2 regions of the Lysinibacillus sp. UBA6686 genome follow, and region 2 is predicted to be linked to the other one. Evidence: riboswitches for the same ligand, from Rfam matches in the RefSeq annotation. Region 2 holds a riboswitch; the other holds the start of a gene.
The links. A riboswitch is a leader RNA that binds a small molecule or an ion and turns the genes downstream of it on or off. The one in region 2 is predicted to bind cobalamin.
Positions count from the first base shown of each region.

Region 1: linked by a shared signal. The riboswitch ahead of B2R82_RS16985 (FecCD family ABC transporter permease) and the one ahead of B2R82_RS12855 (ABC transporter substrate-binding protein) in region 2 are both predicted to bind cobalamin.

Region 1 is NZ_DKJS01000065.1:13,224-22,591, forward strand. Features, by position in the region: gene B2R82_RS16950 (ring-cleaving dioxygenase) at 1-416, shown strand, start outside; gene B2R82_RS16955 (nitroreductase family protein) at 489-1,106, shown strand; gene B2R82_RS16960 (NADPH-dependent FMN reductase) at 1,174-1,716, shown strand; gene B2R82_RS16965 (sensor histidine kinase) at 2,042-3,436, shown strand; gene B2R82_RS16970 (response regulator transcription factor) at 3,414-4,115, shown strand; gene B2R82_RS16975 (YdhK family protein) at 4,153-4,728, opposite strand; gene B2R82_RS16980 (biotin transporter BioY) at 4,841-5,437, opposite strand; cobalamin riboswitch at 5,577-5,768, shown strand; gene B2R82_RS16985 (FecCD family ABC transporter permease) at 5,919-6,965, shown strand; gene B2R82_RS16990 (heme ABC transporter ATP-binding protein) at 6,970-7,758, shown strand; gene B2R82_RS16995 (DMT family transporter) at 7,997-8,311, opposite strand; gene B2R82_RS17000 (DMT family transporter) at 8,311-8,664, opposite strand; gene B2R82_RS17005 (TetR family transcriptional regulator) at 8,739-9,317, opposite strand.
Region 2 is NZ_DKJS01000047.1:2,256-11,623, forward strand. Features, by position in the region: gene B2R82_RS12850 (FecCD family ABC transporter permease) at 1-821, opposite strand, end outside; gene B2R82_RS12855 (ABC transporter substrate-binding protein) at 818-1,780, opposite strand; cobalamin riboswitch at 1,983-2,168, opposite strand; gene fabZ (3-hydroxyacyl-ACP dehydratase FabZ) at 2,666-3,091, shown strand; gene vanR (VanR-ABDEGLN family response regulator transcription factor) at 3,268-3,963, shown strand; gene vanS (vancomycin resistance histidine kinase VanS) at 3,989-5,080, shown strand; gene B2R82_RS12875 (D-alanyl-D-alanine carboxypeptidase family protein) at 5,323-6,246, shown strand; gene B2R82_RS12880 (hydroxymyristoyl-ACP dehydratase) at 6,455-6,931, shown strand; gene B2R82_RS12885 (polysaccharide deacetylase family protein) at 7,166-7,891, shown strand; gene B2R82_RS12890 (translation initiation factor 2) at 7,912-8,178, opposite strand; gene B2R82_RS12895 (GNAT family N-acetyltransferase) at 8,387-9,148, shown strand; gene B2R82_RS12900 (peptidoglycan recognition protein family protein) at 9,338-9,368, shown strand, end outside.

The DNA of each region.
Region 1 (9,368 bases), on a different contig from region 2:
TCCATTTATTTGAGGTAGGAGAGGGAGGCAACGGTGCTCAACTTGTTGTTGAATACAACAGTGTTCTACCTTTAGCACGTCAAGGCTTTGGTACAGTTCATCATGCCGCATTCCGAGTAGAGGATCGTGCTGTGTTGAATGAATGGACTGAACGATTTGATAGCTTCGGCTTCCATACTTCTGGTTATGTCAATCGTCACTTCTTTGAATCACTTTATGCACGAGTAGCGCCACAAATTTTATTTGAACTAGCCACTGATGGACCAGGATTTATGGGGGATGAGCCTTATGAAACTTTAGGTGAAAAACTTTCATTGCCACCATTTTTAGAACCAAAGCGTGCTCAAATTGAAGATCTTGTTCGTCCTATTGACACTGTAAGAAGTACAATAAAGTTCGATAAAGAGTATGAGTAATACTAATTCATCCAGTAACAGAAATATGATGCTTACTGGATGGATTTACATAACTGCATTGGGGGTTTATAAATGGAATTTTCCAAACTAATTGAAAAGCGTCGTTCAGCCAATAATTTTTTAAAGGACGTTAAGATGACTGAAGAAGACATACGGCCTATTTTAGAGGATGTTAAGCTTGCTCCATCGGCTTTTAACTTACAACATGCTAACTACATTATTGTTTTGGATGAAGAGATGAAGGAAAAAGTAAGAGAGGCAGCATTTGGTCAATATAAAGTACATTCAGCTTCTGGGGTGATTCTAGTATTAGGTGATAAAGAGGCCTATAAAAACACGGCCAATCTCACTCAGGGGATGGTGGATTTAGGAATAATCACCACTAGTGAATTAGAAGAGATTGTAGCAGAGAATACTAAATTTTATGAAGATGGTGGCCAGGATTTTATGAAGGATGAGGCGATTCGTAATGCTTCATTATCAGCAATGTTATTTATGCTTGCTGCAAAAAATCGCGGTTGGGACACCTGCCCAATGATTGGGTTCGATAATGAAAAAATGCGTGCACTTTTTAATGTACCAGAAACACATGAAATTGCACTTATGATAACAATAGGTAAGGAAAAAGAAAACAGTCGTCGTTTACGAGGTTATCGTAAGCCAGTTGAGGAATTTGCCACTTATTACTAACGTGGTATAAAATAGAATTACTATACAAATACTAAGAATAATAGACATTTTAGGAGGAAATAACATCATGAAAGTAGTAGCTATCGTAGGTAGTATCCGAAAAGAATCTTATAATATGCAGTTAGCTAAGTTTATTCAAAAACAATATGCTGTGAAGTTTGAACTTGAGGTTTTAAGCTTAAATGAGCTACCAATGTATAATCAAGATATTGAAAATGATGCACCACAAGCCGTGCTTGATTTTAAAGCAAAAGTGAAAGCTGCAGATGCAGTGCTTTGGGTGACACCTGAATATAATGGTACCGTACCAGGTGTGATGGTTAATGCAATTGACTGGTTATCTCGTGTAGACAAAGTAATGATTGGAAAACCATCTATTATTATGGGTGCATCGATGGGTAACCTTGGTACTGTAAAAGCACAATTGCATTTGAGAGATATTTTATTCTCCCCAGGTATTAATTCACCATTACTTAGTGGGAATGATGTTTATATTGGTGCTGTGCACACAAAATTTGATGCAGAAGGTAACCTAACAGATGAAGGTACTGTAAAATTCCTTGATTTAGTTATCGATAACTTCTTAAACTGGGCAAAAAAATACGTTTAACATAATGAAAGTCCTGTAAGTACTAGGTATACTTACAGGACTTTTTAACTTCTGCTGAAACGAATAAAGCACTTGAATGGTGGTAGAATGTTAAAAGAGATGCTCGATTAAAAATGCTGTACTACTGCATAAAATCTTCATATTTTTACGTTATACTTTTGACGTGATTCAGCCAAATGTTTTGTACCGCAAGCGAAGCGTCAGGTATAAAATACTTCAAAGGGAAGAGATGATGGAATTTTCCTATTCAGCAAACATATAAACGCATGATAATGCCCTGCAGATGTCACGGATTTTTTGGAAATCTCAAAATGGTGGTTAGCAAATGAGAAAACTTTCACTAAAGCTTGGAATCATTTTTTTTATTACATTATTTTGCATTGAAACATTTATGATGTTCTTTTTACATACTTCTTTAACCAATTCAAGGGTTGAAGAGGAACTAACAAGCTTGCAGGCAAGAGGAAACTCTCATAGAACAATTTTAGAGCGAAATTTTGACAAGGAGACCCTAGCTCATATTGTACTAATGGAGTCAGAGGAAGATACAGATGTAGTTATTACAAATATATCAGGAACAATATTGGCGTCTTCAAACCCACATCCTGAAATCAAAGATTATATAAATCAATTAGAGAATACTGTTCCTTATAATGGGAAAATACTGCAGCGTCATTGGAAAAATGAAAAATATATTGCAACCATTAGTCCAATTCAAAAGCAACAGAGAACAGTTGGATATGTTTTTATGTTTCAAAATACAGATTCAATCCATGCATTAATGGAGCGCTTAAATAAGCATTTTTTAATTGTTGGATTTGTTTCAGGTTTTGTAACCATTGCAGTCATTATTGTTTTATCTAGAAAGCTAGCTCACCCTTTAATTCAGATGAAAGAAGCTACTATGAAAATGAGTAATGGTGACTTTTCCGTGGCACTTTCTTCGAATGGTAGGGATGAACTAAGTGATCTTGCTATAGCAATTCAGCATTTATCAGATGAGTTGAATCATTTAAGACAGGATCGCAAAGATTTTTTATCAAGCATTGCCCATGAGCTTAGAACACCCTTAACCTTTATAAAAGGCTATGCGGATATTCTCTATAAACGTAATTTGACGGAGCAAGATCGACAAAAATATTTAGGTATTATTATAGAAGAAACAAATCGACTCTCTCATTTAATAAGGGAATTATTTGATCTAGCTAAAATGGACGAAAACTCCTTTATTATTGAAAAAGAATGTCTTCCATTGAATGAGATTTTGGAAAATATTAGAGGGAAATTGAGCCCTGCCTTTCAAGAAAAACAGCTGCATTTTAACGTTCATTGTGAAGAAGGATTAACTTTAATGGCTGATGCTGCAAGGCTGGAACAAATATTAATGAATCTCCTCAATAATGCATTATCATATTGTTCCCCAGGTGACGTTATCTCCGTCATAGCAAAAAGACAGGACGATTTAGTATCTATACTCGTTAAAGATACTGGAAAGGGAATCCCCAAAAAGGATTTACCTCATATTTTTGAACGATTTTATCGTGTTGAAAAATCTCGTAGTCGTGCTTTAGGGGGCGTTGGACTGGGGCTTTCAATTGTAAAAGAGCTTGTTCAGGCGCATGGAGGAGAAATTACAGCCCAGAGTATAGAAAATAAAGGAACAACTTTTATCTTAACGTTTAAAGGAGTCAAAAAGCATGAAAACAATACTACTCATTGATGATGAACCAAGAATGTTAGACTTGCTTAAGCTTTATTTAGAGCCTGTTTTCACATGTAAGGAAATGGTATCCGTTCAGAAGGCTCTGATCTATTTAGAAGAAAATCATGTAGATCTGGTACTTTTAGATATCATGATGCCAGAAATGGATGGTTGGCAGGTCTGTAAAGAAATAAGGAAATTTTGGGATGTGCCCATCATCATGCTAACAGCAAAAGGGGAGCATACTGATATGGTAAAAGGTCTAAATCTAGGAGCAGATGATTACATTCTGAAACCCTTCGATGAAGAAGTGTTACTAGCACGTATTAATGCTGTTCTAAGGAGGGCAAAAAGTGATGAAAATATTGTGTCGTTTGAGGGATTACATTTAAACAAAGAATCCTTTGAAGTGTGTTTTAGACAGAAGGAAATATCCTTAACCCCTAAGGAATTTGGGATGCTAGCCTTATTTTTAGCGCATCAAAATAAGGTTTTTACTAGGGAGCATCTTATTAATACTGTATGGGGTTACCATGATTCGATAGAGGATCGAACAATTGATTCACATGTACGTAATTTACGAGAGAAACTACGGAAAAGTGGTTTTCCTGCTGATGATTATTTACAAACTGTTTGGGGGCTTGGCTATAAATGGCTTAAGTCCGCAGGAAGAAATGCATTAGATCTTAGAAGCTAGAAGAACCTCTGCAAGAAATCTACAGAGGTTCAGCATCTTATTCTGCTTTTAATTCGTCCTCAGTTACCCATTTATGATTTTTTACAGAATCTCCATTTGTAGTAGCTGTGTAATCAATCATATAAACAGTCGTTTGGACTGCTTTATCAATCCGAACAGTCGCATTTTCCATTCCCTTCATATGAGATGCATTTGTCTTAACCTCAGTACCAGAGGCTAATGGAGCTAAATCTGGATTAATTAATTCCTCATGAATAACCCACTTATGATTTTCTACACGCTCACCACCTGTAGCTGGATCATAGGAGACAATATATGCAGTAGTATCATATGCGCCTACAATTGTTGCTTTTGCTCCCTCCATACCTTCCATATGTCCATTGGTAATAATAGCTGTGCTTCCTTCTGGAAATTTAGGGTTTACGGCAGTTTTCAACGCTACGGGCACCTCACCCGAGCTAGAATGATCCATTGTTGAATGATCCATCTTTGTATTCTGCTCAATGTCATTGTCCTTTTTCGTCCCTGATTCTGTCTTGTCAGAGCAAGCTGATAACGTTAGGAAAGTAATTACTGTCAGGAAACTGATAAACCAACTTCTTTTTATCTTCATCCTTTATTCCTCCTCACTATTTACACCTAATGTAGCAAATAAATGTGCAGAAATAATGGAAGGATTATAAGAAATACGCCATCTTTGTAGGATCGGCGTTTTAAGAATTCAACTATTTTATTGGTATTATTTTTAATATCCTTTGTAGTCGATGCGCAAAAATACCAGCAAAGACTGCTAAAATAATATCCTTAGGCAAAGGCGGCATCATCCAAAGCCAGGCCATCTTATAATTGAAAGCATCTGGAGCGCTAGCCCATAGCTTATAAGCAAAGTACATCCAATTTGTCCCTAGTAAATAATTAATAGCTGTAGCAATTACTGCTGCAACAATATAGCTTTTCTTTGTGCCGCTGCGCTCAACAATCAGTCCTGCGATAAATGCAGCTAAAATAAATGTGACAATAAAGCCAAATGTAGGGCTCAAGATTTGTCCAAAGCCGCCACCAAAACGTGCAAATACAGGTGCACCAGCTAAGCCAATGCACATATATACCGTACAAGCAAGCGCACCCTTTCTACTACCAAGAACGAGTCCAGCTAATATAGCAAAGAAAGTTTGCAATGTGATGGGGACTCCACCTACAGACATGAAAGGGACAATAGAAGTAATATTTGCACCAATCATCATTAACGTTGAAAATAATCCAATATAGGCAATATCTACTGTTCTTAATCTATGATGAGAGTGTTCTGCAACTGTTGCCATAATTTCACTCCTGTCTATTAAAGTTATAAATAGTGTATGAAAATAAAATATTTGTGTCAACCTATAATTATAATTTAGTTAACTCAATGATAATTAATAGACTAACTACTTAAATGTATGATAGAATCGTCATAATTTTAATAGTTTGGATACTAATGGTGTGGCATCTTATATAAAGTGTCACTTAAAAGGGAAGTCGGTGAAAATCCGACGCTGTCCCGCAACTGTAATGAGGAGTTTTATGATGATTTAGCCACTGTTTTAGGAACGGGAAGGTAATCATAAAACGTTGATTCGAAGCCAGGAGACCTGCCATTTAGTGATAGTTGTAATGCCCACGAGGATGAACGCATTTACGGACAATAGAAGGAAATCTTTCTGACTTTGTTGATGATTCTAGGGTATTTCTATGCATACTATGCATGAAATACTCTTTTTTATTGCTTCATATCTATTACGGTTGATTAGGAGTATTATACATATGAATAAAAAATTTATACTATTATCACTGTCTTTGTTTCTAATACTAATCATTTCTATGACTTTGGCTGTTATGGTTGGATCTGTTTCCATCACACCTCTTTATGTGTGGCAGGTTATTCTGTCCAAAATTCCAATCGTCCAAAATTTTATAGAGCAGGATTGGAGTCGCTCGCAAGAAATTATTATTTGGCAAATACGGGTGCCACGCGTCTTGTTGGCTGCCATTGTAGGAGCAGGCTTAGCAATTGCAGGAGCAGCTATACAGGCTCTTGTGCGTAATTCTATAGCTGAACCATACATATTAGGAATATCCTCAGGGGCAACAGTCGGTGCTACAGCTGTTATTATTTTAGGTGCATTTTCATTCCTAGGAATTTTTGCTCTTTCAGTATCTGCATTTTTAGGCTCACTACTAGCCATATTGTTAGTGTTTTTCCTTGCCCGTGTTGGAGGAAAAATATCTGTCTTTAGACTTTTACTTGCTGGAATGGCAGTATCGTTTATTTTATCTGCTATTTCGAATTTTATTTTAATGATGGCAAAGCAAGAGGGTGGAATTAAGGCAGTTATGTATTGGATGCTTGGAAGTCTAGCTGGTGCAAAATGGAGTAATATAATTATTCCTACAACTATTTTTATCGTCGTGTTTGCCTTACTGTGGCTCCATTATCGTCATTTAAATTTATTATTGCTTGGGGAAGAGGCAGCAGTTACATTAGGTGTCAATATCCAACAGTTTCGTTTACAGCTTATCCTACTAGTATCTTTATTAACGGGTGTGCTTGTTGCAGTAAGCGGCTCTATTGGATTTGTTGGCTTAATTATTCCACATATTGTTCGCATAATTGTAGGTTCTAACTATAAATATGTAATACCAATTAGTGCTTTATTAGGAGGTATTTTTTTAGTTTGGGCAGATGCGATTGCTCGAATTTTGATAGCTCCTGAAGAAATGCCAATTGGAATTATTACAGCTTTTTGTGGAGGACCATTTTTCATTTGGCTACTGCGCCGTAATAATTATTCTTTCGGTGAAGGAGATTAAACCTATGACATTAGAAGCAAGGCAGGTATCCTATTCCATTCAGGATCAACGCATATTACATGAGGTTAGTATGCAAATAAGGGAACAGCAATTTGTTGGGCTAATTGGTCCAAACGGTAGCGGGAAGTCAACCTTATTAAAAAATATGTACCGCCTATTAAAGCCTGAAAATGGTACGGTTCTGTTAAATGAGCAGGATATTTTTAAGCAATCAAGTAAAAACATTGCTAAAAATTTGGCGGTAGTAAGTCAAGAAACACCGGTTTTATTTGACTTTACAGTACATGATTTAGTAAGTATGGGAAGAACACCTCACAAAAAATTATTGGAGCTTGATCAAGAACGAGATTTTCAAATTGTGAAGGATGCATTAAATCAAACAGGTATCACACATTTAGAAAAACGTAGTTTCAGCTCATTGTCAGGTGGAGAAAAAAAACGGGTGATGGTAGCACGTGCACTTGCTCAGCAAGCACAAATACTTATTTTAGATGAGCCAACAAATCATTTAGATATACAGCATCAATTACAGCTAATGGATTTAATTCAAACTTTACATTTAACCGTTGTTGCTGCTTTGCATGACCTAAATATTGCAGCTATGTATTGCGATCAAATTTATGTTTTACAGCAAGGTCAAATCGTTTGCTCTGGTACACCAGAAGAAGTGCTTACGCCAGCATTATTACAAGATGTATTTGGTGTTTATGCCGATATACAAACCCACCCTCTTACAGGTAAGCCGTATTTAACGTATGTATCGGAGCAATATACGAAAATATTAAAATATTGATAGTATGAAAAAGGCGTATCACTTAGTGCGGATACGCCATGTTGTTTATCAATGGTTAGGACTGTGGTTAATGGAGGACAATGCTTCATTTATTACAAAAATCCTTAGCTATTCTCAGTCCAAATCTTCCAAATAACACCCTCTTCATCATTACTACTATGTGCTTAAATCTTTAAATCCTTCGGACATCTTCTCACCAAACATTATTACTAAATTCTACCGAAAGCAGCAAAATAAATTAAGATATAGCTTTTAAACCTGCTACACCAATGATAATGGCAACGATACTAATCAAACGGGTGCGGTTTTTGGATTCGCCAAAAAATATAATATTTACAAGGACAGCCCCAACAGTCCCAATACCAATCCACACAACATAGGCGATGCTTAACTGTAAATAGTTAAAGGAGGCATATAATAGCGCAAAGGACAATCCAAACCCACCCACATATATAACTAAATTACGAAGCGTTTTTTTCTGACTATAGAAGCGTAAACCTACCACACCAATAATTTCTGATATTGCAGCTAATAATACAAGTAACCAGCCCATTATGCATTAGCTCCTTTCTTATTATCATGATCCCTAGCAGTGTTATCGGCTAATTTAAGACCCATAACCCCTAGAACTAAAATAAACATAAAAATCGCTTTCATGATGGTAAACTCTCCTTCAAAAATGAAAATGTCCATTAATGTGGTACCAATTGTTCCTGCCCCAGCAAAGATCGCATAAACTGTGCCAGTAGGTAGGTTTTCACATGCTTTCGATAAGAAATGGAAGTCCGTAGCAATTAAGGCTATGATAATAATCCAATGCCACCAGGAATATGCGGTATTGAAGCCGAAAATCCAAAATAATTCAAATAAACTTGTTAGTCCAACATACAGCCAATCTTTTTTCATTTGTTCAATTTCCTTTCGTTTAATCATATTTATGACTGACATTCAGTCATTTATCATGTAAAAAAGAACGTCACTTATGTGTGACGTAAGCCAAGTGCATGATGTAAAAAGTCAAGGAGTTCAAGCTTTTGCAGTCTGATGGATTCTTCTTCACTGTCATCATACAAGTAAATTTGCTCAGCTGCAGATTCTACTAACCCAATAATAAGTTTAGAAGATCGTGTAGTATTTAATGAGGGACGAATTATTCCTTGCTGTTGAGCCTCATATAAGAAATTATTCATCCATTCGTAATAGGGCGCATAAATATTTTCCCATTCTTTCATATGTTCAGTTTGAGTAATACCAGCGTAGATAAGGGCAAATACATCCCGATAGTCTTCAGTTAGTGAAAAAACAATATCGACTACTTTATCAAGCTGCATTGCAAAAGGTTCCTGTAAGGAAATTCCTTCTTTAATGGCAGCAATTATTTTCTCAACCATAACTTTCGCAATGGCCGGCATGACGGAAAGTCGTGATGGGAAATAAAGGTAAAATGTTCCTTGGGCGATACCTGCAGCTTTAACGATATCGGAAACTTTTGTCTTTTCAATTCCCTTTTCACGAAAAACTTCAATTGCAGCTTGAATAATTTTCTCTTCCTTTGACATAAAATCCCCCGCTTTTGTCCTGCTTAATTAGTATGTTACAAAATAGTTAAA
Region 2 (9,368 bases):
CGGTGGTCTGAGCCCCAAATCATCCTTGTCATATGCGGTACGACTAATCCAACGAATCCAATTGTTCCCGAAACAGCCACTGCTGCTCCTGTCAGCATGGATCCACCTACTAAAATTAAATACTTACTTCGTTTCACATTAACACCTAAGTGTTTTGCTCGTTCCTCCCCATATAACAGCACATTTAATTCCCTTCTTTGTGTCCATAGCATCAATGAACCTACAACAACAAATGGGATAATCATTTGCACAAAAGGCCAGCCTCGCATTGATACAGAACCAAGTAGCCACCCCATCACTTGCCGCAGCTCCTCGCCTGATAGAGCAATCATTAGAGAAATAAGTGAGCCTAAAAATGAACTAAAGATGACTCCTGTTAAAATTAACGTTTCCATTTTCAGAGAACGATCTACTACTCTTGCAAAGCTCATGACTGCTACCATTGTTAATATTGCCCCAAGCATACTAAAGGTTGGCAATGTATAGAGACCAACTACTGGAATTGAAAGACCAAAGAATATCGTCATTACTGCACCAACTGATGCACCAGAAGAAACACCTAATGTATAGGGATCTGCTAAAGGATTTTTTAGCAGGCCCTGAAAGGCAGCTCCTGCAATGGCCAGTGAAGCTCCCACAAGCCCTGCTAGGAGAACTCGCGGCAGACGTATTTTCCAAAAAATATTGGCAGCCGTTTCATCAGCTGCTTTATTCCACAATACTTCTAGCGGAATATGAACAGAGCCTATAGCTACGCCACACCAGATGCCAATGATAAGAAGCGTAATCGCTGTTACATAGGCTGTGACTATTTTACTCACTTAAACGCCTCTGGGTAGATCGCTTTCGCTAACTCTTCAAGACCCTCTCCTAAACGTGGTCCTTGACGACTTGTTGTATTCTCATCTACCTGAACAATGGCTTTATTTTTTACTGCATTAATTGTGTCAAAGCCAGCACGCTGTGGTAGCTTTGTTAAAATATCAGGTACATAATGATATGTCACCACGATGACATCTGGATTTTTTGCAATAATTTGTTCGGAACTGATTTCATACCAATCTGCTGTATCTGCTGCAACATTTTCGGCATGAATCATATTTAACATTTCATTCATAAATGTATCTTTACCAGCTGTAAATATATGTGGCTCATCAGATGCTTCTACAAAAACTTTCTTTGGCTTCACATCCTTAATTTTTGCTAGAACCTCTTCCACTTTTGTCTTCATATCTTTAATTATTTTCTTGGCCTCAGGTAATTTCCCAGTTGCACGACCTAGCTGTTCAATTGTTGTGTAAATTTCATTAAAGTCCTTCGCATTTGTTACCACAAAAACCTTTAAACCGGCAGATTCAAGCTGTTCAATGGCCCCTGCAGAAAATGTCATACTCGAAGCATGAGCAAACACGATATCTGGTTGTAAGGCAATAATTTGCTCAATATTATATTCCATACCACCAACTTTTTGTTTTTCAGTTGCCTCTGCAGGATAATCATCATTATCGGTAACACCCACAATTTCATTGTTTAAGCCAAGAGCAAATAAAATCTCTGTATTACTTGGAATAAGAGAAACTATTTTTTCCGGAGGTGACTCCAGCGTAATCTCCTTGCCAACAGCATCTGTTATCGTCATAGGGAATGTTGCTTTGTCTACTTGTGTTGTTTCTTGCTGCTCAGAAGATGCTGGCTTTTCATTTTTTGCTCCTTCTCCACAAGCAGTAAGTAAGCCAATTGCTAAAAATGCGGAAAGTCCTAATTTCCAAAATTTCTTCATATGAATCCTCCTAGTATATAAATGCGTAAATTTTTCCAAATTATTTTGCTGATAGATTAGTAATCGATGGACTTTATAAATTTATCGCCCATTTTTTCAAATTTATCGACATCTTCCATACAAAACAAATACCCCTCATCCAAAATGAGGGGTAATAATGCACAAAAATACGCAAAATCCACCACCCTATCCTCGTAGGTTGTAACGTGTCTCTATAAAGGCAGGTCTCCTGGCTCGTGCTCCATACAATTTTTCAAGCCTTCCCGAAAAACTTTCAGTGGCGTACATTGAAAAAACTAGCACATACAGTGGCGGGACCGCATCGGAATATCACCGATTTCCCTTTTCACTTTACAGTAAGTAAAGAACCTTTATAATATTCAGTTGATTTTATTATACATGAAAACAAAAAAAGTCGCCTACCATCTAGACGACTTCTCCTTTAATCAATTATGCTTCGGCATAATTGCGTTCGGAATCGGCTTTGTGCTTACACAAAGAACTCCTTTTCGATTCCGTGACATCCGCCGGAGGCTTTAACTTCTTTCAGCGGGTGTTAGGACACCCTCTGAAAAGTAGCTTAAATTCGCATTCATCTCACTACCTATAAAGGGTGGTAGACTATGTTGAAAGAAGTTAAATGTTAAAGAAGAATGGGTAACAGTTATATTTGAGGAATATGAGCGTGACAATTGGGCAACTAGCGGACAGTTGCATTCCATTAAATTAGGAGATGGTTTTGGTCAATCATCGGGTACATAAATTAAGTTTATCTAAAATCACATTTTTTTGGAGTGTGATTTTTTTATCTTTAAATTTTAAAATAGTACCAACTATTAATAATTAGTGATAGAATTAGATGATAATTCAGTTGGAGGTGTTAATATGCTGGACATTCAGCAAATACAAGCAGCTATTAGACATCGCTATCCCTTTCTTTTAGTGGATCGTGTTTTGGAGTTAGAAGAAGGTAAGAGAGCAGTAGCGATTAAGAATGTTACGATAAATGAAGAGTTTTTTAATGGGCATTTTCCTAATTATCCTGTAATGCCAGGAGTCCTAATTGTGGAAGCATTAGCACAAGTTAGTGCCATTATTATGCTTACAAAGGAAGGAAATGAAGGGAGACTCGGGTTACTAGCTGGTATTGATCAATGTCGTTTTAAGAAACAAGTAAAACCGGGTGACCAGCTTCGTCTTGAGGTAGAAATTACACGCTTAAAAGGGGCTATTGGAAAAGGGCGTGGAATAGCTACTGTTGATGGAGAGTTAGTGTGTGAAACAGAGCTTATTTTTGCCTTTGGTAGCTAATGAAAAAAACAAAATACATTTGAAACCGCTTCGTCTATTTAGAGAAGTGGTTTTTTGCTGCGTAAATTCTTTAGAATTTCTTAAATCTCAGGCTTTACATGGCAGCTTGATTACCGGAATGGTATTATGATTGTTACATTAAAAGCAATGTTCGCAACTTTAAGGGGGAGATGAAAATAACAATTAATATTCTTGTCATAGATGACGAAAAGGAAATTGCCGACTTAATAGAGCTTTATTTAAAAAATGAAGGCTTTAATGTCTTTACATTTTATGATGCCAAGGAGGCACTAACTTGTATTCAGACAAAAAAATTAGATCTCGCTATTCTAGATGTGATGATGCCTGACATAGATGGCTTTGAAATTTGCAGAAGAATTAGAGAATATTATCATTTTCCAGTGATTATGCTAACAGCCAAGGATGAGGAAATTGATAAAATAACAGGTCTAACTTTAGGGGCTGATGATTATATCACGAAGCCATTTCGACCATTGGAGCTAATAGCTCGAGTGAAGGCTCAAATCAGGAGATTTACAAGGTACAACCAGCAGGAAGCTTTGCAGAATGATATGATTATTGATTTTTCTGGGCTTTTATTAGATCAAAACACACGGAAATGTATGTTGCATGAAAAACAATTGTCACTTACACCTACAGAATTTTCAATCCTATGGTTTTTATGTATCAATAGGGGACGTGTCGTTTCTTCCGAGGAACTATTTCAAAAAGTCTGGGGAGAAAAATATTTTAGCAGTAATAATACGGTAATGGTCCATATCAGACATTTACGAGAAAAAATGAATGATTCTGCAGAAAACCCAAAATTTATAAAAACTGTTTGGGGAGTGGGGTACACCATTGAAAAATGATTTCGGAAAACTAAAAAGGAAAATAATGCTTCAAATACTTCTTATCCTCGTCCTTGCATTAATAAGTGGGTATTGGATTAGCTCTCTATTGATTGATGGTGTTTTACAGGCTCCATTCGCTGATGCGTTTATTCATTTTTGTGAAAATGTTCTTCAACTTGATTTTTATGCTGCTCAGAAAGCCTATTCGATTATATTTCAGCAAAATAAGCAGCTTTGGTTAACAACTGGATTAATACTTTTATTATTAGTAATCTTTTATTTTGCTCTTTCACGCTTTACAAAGTATTTTCATCATATTTCTTTAGGTGTCAACAGCCTTTTAGCAGAATCTGATAAAGATATTCAACTGCCAGCTGAGCTTGAATTTATGGAAAAGAAATTAAATGTTGTGAAAAATACATTAGAAAAACGTGCAAAGGATGCACAAGAGGCTGAACAACGAAAAAACGACCTTGTGGTATATTTGGCACATGATATTAAGACACCACTGACATCGATTATGGGATACCTTAGCTTGCTGGATGAGGCAAAGGATATGCCGTTAGAGCAAAAAGAAAAATATGTAAAGGTTACATTAGATAAATCCTACAGGCTAGAACAATTGATTAATGAGTTTTTTGAAATTACGAGATTTAATTTACAATCCATTATATTAGATAAAGAAGCCATAAATTTAAATTATATGTTGATGCAATTGGCAGATGAATTTTATCCATTATTGGCACCTAAAGGGCAGCAAGCAATTGTAGATGTGAAGGAAGATATAAAGGTTTTGGCTGACGCCAATAAATTAGCTAGGGTGTTTAATAATATTTTTAAAAATGCGATAGCATATAGCGATGAGAACAGCATTATTAACATTCATGCAGAAAAACAAAATGACCAGATTCATATTTCATTTACAAACAAGGGAAAGGCCATTCCCCCTCAAAAATTAACCATGATTTTTGAAAAGTTTTATCGTTTAGACTCGTCAAGGTCTACACAAACGGGTGGAGCGGGTTTGGGACTTGCTATTGCCAATGAGATTGTACAAGCACATGGAGGAACAATATCTGCCATTAGCACAGATGAAAAAACAGTGTTTACTGTTAGCCTACCATCATTTTCTTAAGAAACCTTAAGAATTCTATAATAGATTATTAAAAAAGAGCTCTTTCTTTTATGTTTCAATAAAACTACAGTCAGTGAGGTAATTTCCTCAACCTCACTAGATTGAGGAACATACACAAAAATCTTCACTTCCTGTGAAAGTACTTGGTGAGTGAGATATCCTGTTGATCTTCTAGCTTTTTTTGACATCTTGCAATAGGTCTCTAATTGGGAAACAGGTATAAAAAGAAGGAGTTGTTTTTGTTGAAAAGAAAGGGATTCTTTAGCATATTTCTTATACTATTATTAGTGTTTATTTATTTTGTGGTTGTCAAAGATCATCCACTTCAGCCAAACCTTGATCCATTTAAATCACCTCAGCTAGAGATGCCACAGAAAAGTGACGATATGTTCAATATAGATTTATATAGCTCTAATGCCATATTAGTGAGCTTAGAAGATCATACTATTTTATTGGATAAAAATAGTGAGGAAATCATATATCCAGCTTCTTTAACGAAGTTGATGACTGTCCTTGTCGCACTTGAAAATATACCCGATTTAAACGAAAAGATTATTCTTAAAAACCGTGTTTTTACCAACTTATACGAAGAAAATGCTTCTATGGCAGGTTTTCTCCCTAATGAGGAAGTAACTGCAGAGGATTTGCTTTATGGTGCGATGCTGCCATCAGGAGCTGAAGCATCTATTGGCTTAGCTGAATCTATTGCTGGTTCAGAAAGTGGGTTTGCCCAGCTAATGAATGAAAAGGCTCAACAGCTTGGAATGACGAATAGTCACTTTATGAATGCTACTGGGCTACATCACCCAGACCATTATACAACGGTGAAAGATCTTTCAATTCTCTTACAGTCTGCTCTCGTAAATCCAATATTCAGGGAAGTTTATACAGCTGAAAGATATTCGATAAAATCAACGAATCGCCATCCAGAAGGAATTACTTTAACAAGCAGGCTGTTTAATTATTTAAACACCAATCAGGTAACGAAAGGTAAGATTATTGGAGGAAAAACAGGTTATACAGAGCAAGCTGGTCTCTGCCTCGCAAGCCTAGCATCCATCAATGGGGAGGAATATTTGCTCGTAACGGTTGGTGCAGAAGGTGATCCACGTTCAGAGCAGTTCAATATTACAGACGCATTAGCTGTTTATCAAAAATTATATTAAACATAAATCGAACCAGGTACTTAGGTAGTCCTGGTTTTAATTGAATTTATACAAAATATTAGTGGTATTTTGTCGAAAATAGCATACAATAGACAATCCCTCATATAATTTAAGTGTCTGAACATTTGAGCGAACTATTGATCTGACTATAAATAATCTCTATTCGATTATTAAAACAGGTAGAACACGATGAGAGGATGAGGGGGTTTTGAAGCATCCCAGCACGAATATATTAGAAAATAAAGAAGAATTATTTGTACCTGAGAAAGCTTTAAATAAAGATTTTTGCGATCAATTAGTGACTAAAATTCATAAAAATATACTGAATGAGAATATTTCGAATGATGTCTATATGTCATATTTTGTGATTTTCGACCAGAAATATGAGCTTAAAGAAATTCGATATTTATTAGATCTGTTAAAAGTACAAGCAGATGAAATTATTCGATCTAAACCCATCTATATTACATTAAGTGGTGTGATGTTATCGTTATTCGCCATTATTGCCTGTGCTATTAATGTAAAGCTAATGGTTGGTATTTCTTTATTTCAAATAGTTGCCCTAACAATTTTAAGCTTTAATGTAGCTATATTATTTATTTCATTTAAAATTGAAAAAGAATACAAAAAAATTTATGCGGTCATAAAATTAATTGAATATTACTTAAGCTTTTATAAAAAATAAATTTTACAGTCGACACCAACCATTCCAAAAAATGAAGCAAAGGATAGATAATATTTACCGCTTTATGAACTTCCTCCAAATTATAAGCTAAAAAAACATAGTTCCCCGCTTTCTTCAAAAATAATCATGTAAAGGCGCTTGATTTATACGGAACAAAATGATAAAAATTAAGCATTTATTTTAAAAAACCTCAAATAATAAGGTACGAAAAATTTTATTTGAGGAAGTGAAAATTTGAAAAAATTTTTTCAAATCGTATTACCGATTTGTCTGTTAATGATTTCCTTTGATGATGTCAAAGCTAGTACCTATGAAAATAAAGGAAGAAAGTATTATGAAGAAGCAGGTCAAATTGTATGGGAAATTAAAACGGATGAAAAAATTGTGGCTCTTACTTTTGATGACGGACCACATCGGAAGTACACCACTCAGATTTTAGATATTTTGGCAAAATATAAAGCAAAAGCCACTTTTTTTATAGTTGGTCAAAATGCAGAAAAAAATCCTGAAGTTATTTCAAGAATGTATAATGAAGGTCATGAACTTGCCAATCATACTTTTACACATCCGTTAAGGACTAATGTTCCAAACCTGCTAAAGGAAATTAAGCAAACAGATGAAACTATACAAAAAATTACTGGTTTTACTCCTACTTTATTTAGACCTGTAGAGGGTCAATATTCAGATGCCATGATTGAAGCGATATCCAAAGAAGGCTATAAGGTGGTAATGTGGTCTTGGCATTTAGATACATTAGACTGGAAAAGTCCAGGTACGAACCGAATTGTTAATACTGTTTTAAAAGGAGTAAATCAAGGTAATATTGTCCTGTTTCATGATGGAGGCGGTAATCGTAAGCAAACTGTAGAGGCAATGGAAAGTATTTTGGCAGAGCTAGAAAAACAGGGTTATCGATTCGTCACGGTTTCCGAGTTACTTGAAGTACAGCAGACAAAGTAATTCATAGTGGAACCTTGTTTTCATCTTAAAGATCTTTTAATATGCTTTAATTCAGAAATTAAATAATCAATTTGCTTTTGCATATTTTCAGATTGCTTTGCCTGATCATTATTGTTTTGGGAACTATCATTGTTGCTTTTTTGTAACGCCTGTAATGCAAGACCAGCGGCAATTGTTTGAATACCATCACCTAATGTCGATATGGATGTGCCAATATAGGCCAGCTTTGCAGCATAAATGTCCAAAGAGTCATTCGATGGATTCGAATTATTATCATTTCTTTGCATTGTTATGCCTCCTTTAAGCAAATTGTGTTAGATGGTCACTACTTTCATCATATGCGTACCACATCAAAAAAGGGAATCGAACCAAATTAAAATCTGTACCTCACCTCCAACTGTTTCATAGTGGAGGTGTTTTTATGTTGCATTTCTCTACTTCCAAATGTTTAGAAAAGGTATAATTACCATTAATAACATAAGGGGGATTAGATGAGTGACTAAGCTTGAATTCATTGAATTAAATCATGAACTTTTAGAGAGTATGGGAAGCTATTGTCTTAGAAGTAAAAAGAATTCGAAGGGCTATAGACAAAAGAACAAATGGCTTCAAAACCGCTTTGACGAAGGCTTGAAGTATGTTCAGATTTTTAAAAATAATAAGCAAGTTGGCTTTATTGAATTTACAGCAGCAGAATATTCTTCAAGGGTTGTCTTTGCGAATGGCTATTTAGTAATTCATTGCTTGTGGGTCAGTGAAATGGGACAAGGCTATGGAACCCAACTTATTCAAAAGTGTTTGACAGATGCAAAGAGGCTAGCTAAAAAAGGTGTGGTGGTTGTGACAAATTCGACGACATCATGGACGCCTAGTAAAGAAATTTTTTTAAAAAATAACTTTCAATGTATGGATAAAGCTCCATATGGTTTTGAATTACTTGTCTATTCATTTACTCAAGAATTGGAGCAACCTTATTTTCCAACTGATTGGGACGAGAGATTAAATAGATATAATCAGTTAACGATTTTGCGTTCCTTCCAATGTCCATATGTTGAAGTTGCCACAGAAAATATCGTTTCTGGGGCAATGCAATTGGATTTACCTGTGGCAGTGATTGATTTAAGTGATAGAGAGCAGATAATGACATTATCGCCAACGCCTTATGGTATTTTTTCTGTCATCTATAAGGGACAGCTAGTTACATTTCACAGACTAACTGTTCATTCTGTAGTCAAGAAATTAAAAGAGCTTAGATAATATATTTAGGTGTAATTGCTATAGTTATTAATGCTTATAAAAACACAATACAAGTTACTAAAGGTGCATAATATAGCTTTAAATCGTCATTTATTTAATATTTATTTCTATAAGCAACTGTAATTATAGATGACGATCATGATAGGGATTCTGTAACGACGCCTAATAAAATGAAGGGAGGGTAAATCCTTGGTAACCATACGCCAAAAATTAGTGCCCA